2 regions of the Micromonospora sp. NPDC004551 genome follow, and region 1 is predicted to be linked to the other one. Evidence: riboswitches for the same ligand, from Rfam matches in the RefSeq annotation. Region 1 holds a riboswitch; the other holds the start of a gene.
What was found. Region 1 has a riboswitch for cyclic di-AMP ahead of ABZW14_RS09410 (transglycosylase family protein). Riboswitches for the same ligand answer to the same signal wherever they lie in the genome.
Positions count from the first base shown of each region.

Region 2: linked by a shared signal. The riboswitch ahead of ABZW14_RS22325 (hypothetical protein) and the one ahead of ABZW14_RS09410 (transglycosylase family protein) in region 1 are both predicted to bind cyclic di-AMP.

Region 1 is NZ_JBEXLM010000006.1:31-3,202, reverse strand. It holds gene ABZW14_RS09415 (glycoside hydrolase family 3 protein) at 1-1,476, shown strand, start outside; cyclic di-AMP (ydaO/yuaA leader) riboswitch at 1,621-1,793, shown strand; gene ABZW14_RS09410 (transglycosylase family protein) at 1,793-2,470, shown strand; gene ABZW14_RS09405 (YbaB/EbfC family nucleoid-associated protein) at 2,590-3,036, shown strand.
Region 2 is NZ_JBEXLM010000020.1:1,730-4,901, reverse strand. It holds gene ABZW14_RS22335 (AAA family ATPase) at 1-88, shown strand, start outside; gene ABZW14_RS22330 (cation diffusion facilitator family transporter) at 180-1,094, shown strand; cyclic di-AMP (ydaO/yuaA leader) riboswitch at 1,238-1,369, shown strand; gene ABZW14_RS22325 (hypothetical protein) at 1,374-2,441, shown strand; gene ABZW14_RS22320 (hypothetical protein) at 2,537-3,046, shown strand; gene ABZW14_RS22315 (SRPBCC family protein) at 3,048-3,172, opposite strand, start outside.

The DNA.
Region 1 (3,172 bases):
ATCTACGGCGTCGACGCCGTGCACGGGCACAACAACGTGTACGGGGCGACCATCTTCCCGCACAACATCGGCCTCGGCGCGACGCGCGACCCGGCGCTGGTCCAGCAGATCGGCCAGGCCGTCGCCGAGGAGATCACGGGCACCGGCGTGGACTGGAACTTCGCCCCCTGCCTCTGCGTGGCCCGCAACGACCGGTGGGGCCGCACCTACGAGTCGTTCGGCGAGACGCCGGACCTGCCGGCGAGCATGTCCACCCTGGTCACCGGCCTCCAGGGCCCCACCTTGGGCGGGCCCACGTCGGTGCTCGCCACCGCCAAGCACTACCTCGGCGACGGCGGCACGACCGGCGGTGACGACCAGGGCGACACCCAGCTCAGCGAGGCCGACCTGCGCGCCATCCACCTGCCCCCGTTCCAGGCCGCGGTGCAGCGCGGCGTCGGCTCGGTCATGATCTCCTACAGCAGCTGGAACGGGGTGAAGCTGCACGGCCACCGCTATCTGATCACCGATGTCCTCAAGGGTGAGCTGGGCTTCTCCGGCTTCGTGGTCTCCGACTGGAACGGCATCGACCAGATCGACGGCGCCTCCGGCTTCACGGCCGCCGAGGTCAGCGCCGCCGTCAACGCCGGCATCGACATGGTGATGGTGCCGACGGCCTGGAAGACCTTCCTCAGCACCCTGCGGGCCGAGGTGCAGAACGGGCACGTGCCGATGAGCCGGATCGACGACGCGAACCGGCGCATCCTCACGAAGAAGTTCGAGCTGGGGCTCTTCGAACGGCCGTACACCGACCGGAGCTGGACCCCGACGGTGGGTAACGCCGCGCACCGCGCCCTGGCCCGCCAGGCCGTGCGCCAGTCCCAGGTGCTGCTCAAGAACGACGGCGGAGTGCTGCCGCTGGCCCGGGACAACAACAAGATCTTCGTGGCCGGGAAGAACGCCGACAACATCGGCAACCAGAGCGGCGGGTGGACCATCTCCTGGCAGGGCTCGTCCGGCGCCGTCACCCCCGGCACCACCATCCTCCAGGGCATCCGCGCCGCGGTCGGTCCGACCACGACGGTCACCTACAACCAGCGGGGCACCGGCATCGACAAGACCTACCGGGCGGCGATCGCGGTGGTCGGCGAGACACCGTACGCCGAGGGGCAGGGCGACCGCACCGGCAGCATGAGCCTGGACCGCGACGACCTGCGGACGATCACGACGCTGCGCAACGCGGGCGTGCCGGTGATCGTGGTGCTGGTCAGCGGCCGGCCGCTGGACGTCGCCGCCGAACTGCCCCGGTGGAACGCGCTGCTGGCCGCCTGGCTGCCCGGCACCGAGGGCGGCGGGGTGGCCGACGTACTCTTCGGCGGGTACGCGCCCACCGGCAAACTGCCGATGACCTGGATGAACTCGGTCAGCCAGCAACCGATCAACGCCGGCGACGGCAAGGTCCCGCTCTTCCCGCAGGGGTATGGCCTGACCTACTGAGCCGGGTCTCAATAAGCCCTCTTCGGACGGTGCGCAACTTGAACGGGCCCGCCTTCGCTCGGCCGGGTGAAGAACTTCACAAGAGGTGGGCGATCGGTCGAAACCGTTCCTAACGTCGTATCCGTTCGCGATCGCGGACACCACGGGCCGGCAACGCCTAATCCCGCCGCCGGCCCGGTGGTACCTGGACCTCGGGCGGGAGCGGGGGACCCACACGTTCCTCGGTGCACGACACCTCGGGGTGAAGCCGCCTCCGGCGGCCGGGCTCCTCGGCCCGAACCCGACAGCTCACCTCGTCGGCGTGGAGGAAACCCACATGGCAAGTGAATACGTCGCCCGTCACCGCCGGACCGCGCAGCGTCGGACCGCCGTCGGGGCGCTCGTCGTCGGCGCCGCCACCGGCGCCGCCGCCCTTCTCGGCCCGGCCGCCCCGGCCAGCGCCGCCGGCGTCAACTGGGACGCCGTCGCCCAGTGCGAGTCCGGCGGCAACTGGCACATCAACACGGGCAACGGCTACTACGGCGGGCTCCAGTTCTCCCGGAGCACCTGGAACGGCTACGGCGGCCAGAAGTACGCCAGCCGGGCCGACCTGGCCAGCCGTGGCGAGCAGATCGCCATCGCTGAGAAGGTCCTCGACGGACAGGGCATCGGCGCCTGGCCGGTGTGCGGCAAGAAGGGCGGTTCGACCAAGAGCTACGCCAGCAAGGACTCGGGCTCGACGAAGTCGAAGAAGGCCACCTCGCCCACGAAGAGGAAGGCCTCCTCGCAGCGGTCGTCGTACGGCGACCGGCCGGCCACCCGCGGCGAGCGGCGTGCCGCGCCGAGCACCGCCGGCGCCGGCAGCTACCTGGTCCGGCCCGGGGACACCCTCTCCGAGATCGCCGACGCGCAGCACGTCGCCGGCGGTTGGCACGCCCTGTACGAGCGCAACAAGGGCGTGGTCGGCGACAACCCGGGCCTCATCTTCCCGGGTCAGCGGCTGCGGCTGCGCTGACGCCACACCAGGTGCGACGCACCATCGATACGCCCGGCCGGGATTCCCGGCCGGGCGTTCGGCGTCAGGGCCGGTTGCTATCGTCACGGTGCTCGGAAAGACGTGAAGAAAGCGCGGACATGACCAACGACCCGTTCTCCGCGGCCGCGAGCCTCGACGAGCTGCTGACCCGAACCCAGCAGGCGCTGTCCGCGATGCGGTCCCGGGCCGCCGAGCACGCCGACGGCGCGCCGGGTGAGCTGCTCCGGGCCGAGGGCGGCGCGGCGGGCGGCCGGGTCCGCGCCGTCGCCGTCCAGGGTGGCCGGCTGGAGTCCGTCACCGTCGACCCGGAGCTGGCCGGCGAGTCCGTGGCGACCCTGTGCGGGCACGTCGTGACCGCCGTGAACGCCGCCCTCGCCGAGCTGGACGCCCGGGTGAGCGCGTCGGCCCAGGCCGACGTGGACGCCCTCGCGGCGCGACTCGGCGGCCTGCCGGAGCAGTCCGCACGGGACATGGAGCGGTTCAGCCGGGCGATGGAGGGCGTCGCCGCCCGCAACCGCCGCGACGGCTCGGCCCGCCCGGCCTGACCACGGCCGGGCCGGGCCTTCCGGGTCCGCGCCGACCGGCGGCGGGAACGACGAAGCGGGCGGGCCGGGGGGGGGGGGCCGGCCGCCCGGCCGCGGGTGGGGGGGGCGCGGGGGCGCCGGGGGGGGGGGGGGCGAG
Region 2 (3,172 bases), on a different contig from region 1:
GGCCGATCCGGGGTCGGGCGTGCGCACCCTCTACGTGGCGCTCTCCCGGGCCACCCAGCGGCTCACCACGCTCGACCCGGTCGGCTGACGCCGGGCGCCGCGATCCGGGTTCACTTGCATACATAGCGATGTGAGCATAGATTGAGCCCAGCCGGTGCGGCGGACGAGAGGGTGTGGGCGTGGGCGCAGGTCATGACCACAGCGGCACGGTGGCCAACGCGGCGCAGCGTCACCGGGGCCGGCTCTGGGCCGCGTTCGCGCTGCTCAGCGCCCTGATGGTGGTCGAGGCGGTGGCCGCGTTCGCCACCGGCTCGCTGGCCCTGCTCTCCGACGCCGGGCACATGTTCACCGACGTCCTCGGCATCGGCATGGCGCTCGCCGCGATCACGGCCACCCGGCACGCCGACACCGACCCGCAGCGCACCTTCGGGCTCTACCGGCTCGAGGTGCTGGCCGCACTGGCCAACGCGGTGCTGCTCGGCGCCGTGGCCGTCTACGTCCTGGTCGAGGCGGTACGCCGGTTCGGCGAGCCGCCGGAGGTGCTGGCCGGGCCGATGCTCGCCGTGGCGGTGCTCGGCCTGCTCGCCAACATCGCGGCGTTCGCGCTGCTGCGCCCCGGCGCCGAGGAGAGCATCAACCTGCGCGGGGCCTACCTGGAGGTGCTGGGCGACCTGCTCGGGTCGATCGGCGTGATCGTCGCCGCCGTGGTCATCGCGCTCACCGACTGGTGGTGGGCCGACCCGCTGGTCGCCGTGGCGATCGGCCTGTTCATCCTGCCGCGCACCTGGCGGCTCGGCCGCGCCGCCGTCCGCATCCTGGTGCAGGCCGCCCCCGAGCACCTCCAGGTGACCGCCGTGCACGACCGGCTGGCCGCGGTGCCGGGCGTCGCCGAGGTGCACGATCTGCACGTCTGGACCCTCACCTCGGGCATGGACGTGGCCTCGGCGCACCTCACCATGACCCCGGGCGCCGAGGTCGGCGAGGTGCTGACCGCCGCCCGGACCGCCCTGCACGAGGACTTCTCGATCGACCACGCGACGTTGCAGATCGAACCCGGAGCGTCGCCGGGAGCCTGTGGCGCGGTCGAGTGGTAATTAGGGCAATCTTAAATCCAAGTGGCTATTGTGCACTTGTGCCGGTTTTGACCGGGACACCGGCCCCCACCAGCGGAGCCGGCCCGGCACAGCGCCGGTAGGCTCGACCGCGGCCTCCGCCGGGCGGCGCCCACCGGCGCCTGCGGCGGCCAGCGCCTAATCGCCCGCAGGGGCGAGCCGGGGAACCACGTTCGTGGGGTGCATCCGCGTCAGCGGTAGGGATCTTCCGTCCCGAACCCGTCAGCTAACCCGGTCGGCGGTTGACGGAAGGACACGTGAATGCCCCCAGTGGCACCTGTACGACGGACGGTCGCCCGGTTGGCGGCCCTGCTCGTCGCGACGCTCGCCCTCGGCGTCGTGACCACGCCGGTCTCCCCCGCCTCGGCGGGCGCACCGACCGGCCTGCTCGCCGCCGCACCCGGCGACGACGAGGGCGGCACCCCGGCGCTGCGCGCCCAGCTCGACGCGGCCAGCAAGGGCTGGCTCGACGCGCGCACCGCGTTGAACCGCTCGGTGACCCGGCAGAAGCAGCTCAGTGCCCAGCTCAAGACGATCAACGCCGAGTTGACCGTCCGCGACGCCAAGGTCGGTGAGATCGCCGGGGTGGCCTACCGGGCCGGGCGGCTCGGCACCGCCGCGGCGCTGCTCGGCAGCAGCAGCCCGGAGGGCTTCATGGACCGCGCGGCGGCCCTGGAGCAGGTGGCCGCGCACGAGGACCGGGCGCTGCGCGACCTCATCGACACCCGGGACGAGGCCACCCGTACGCAGGCCGCGCTCACCGGTGAGATCCAGGAACAGCGCAAGCAGGTCGCGGTGATGGCCAAGCGCAAGCAGCAGGCCGAACGCGCCCTGGAGGTGGCCAACGACCGCGCCTCCAGCAGCGGCGGCGGCAGCGTGCAGGGCACCTCGTCGGCGAACGCCACGCCGGCCAAGCGCAACGCCGACGGTTCCTGGCCACCCGAGTCGTGCAGCGTCGACGACCCGACACCGGCCGACGGCTGCATCACCCCGCGCACGCTGCACGCGCTCCAGCAGGCCAAGGCGGCCGGCTTCACCCGCTACGTCTCCTGCCACCGGCCCAGTGGCTCCGGCGAGCACCCGAAGGGACGGGCGTGCGACTTCGCCGCCCAGAAGGACGGCTTCGGGGGCGTGGCCACCGGCGGCGACAAGACGTACGGCAACAACCTGGCCGCCTACTTCATCCGCAACTCCGACGCGCTCGCCGTGCTCTACGTGATCTGGTTCAAACAGATCTGGCTGCCCAGCAGCGGCTGGAAGGCGTACAGCGGGGGCAACGGCGACCCGTCGAGCGACCACACGAACCACGTGCACCTGTCGGTGTACTGATCGCGCCGGCGGCACCCGGGCTACGCCCCACGACGTACACCGGGTGTCGCCGCGCGGCCCACGACGCGGCGCCGCCGACGGCCGAGCATCGGGGCATGACTCGACTCTCCCCCACCGGACGCAAGGCCCTGCTCACCCTGCACCTGGTCACCTCACTGGGGTGGCTCGGCGCCGACCTGGTGCTGCTGACCCTCGGCGTGGCCGGGCTGCGCGGGGCCGACCCCGAGGTGGTCTACCCGGCGGCCGCGCTGCTGGTCACCTGGCTGTTCGCCCCGCTGAGCGTGCTCGTCTGGCTGGTCGGGCTGGCCAGCGCGCTGCTCACCCCGTGGGGGCTGCTGCGCTGGCGCTGGGTGCTGGTCAAGTTCGCCGTCACCACCGTCGTGCTCACGCTGGTGCTGCTCCTGCTCACCCCGCGGGTCCGGCACCTCGGTGCGCTGGCCGCGGCGGCCGACACCCACCTGCGGGTCGACCTGGTGGTCGCGCCGACCGTATCCAGCACGCTGCTGCTCGTGGTCACGGTGCTGTCCACGTACAAGCCGTGGGGACGGCTCCGGCCGGCTAGCCCGGCGGCGCGGCGAGCGGTGCCCGCCGGCCGGCGGGGGTGACTCACGTGATCCGCCCCTCCAGGGTGGCGCCGAGCCGGCTGGCCAGGCCGAGGTGGGCCGCCCGGGCCTGCCGGAAGGCGTAGCCGAACAGCGGCGCCGGCGCGGACAGGGTGATCTCCACGTCGA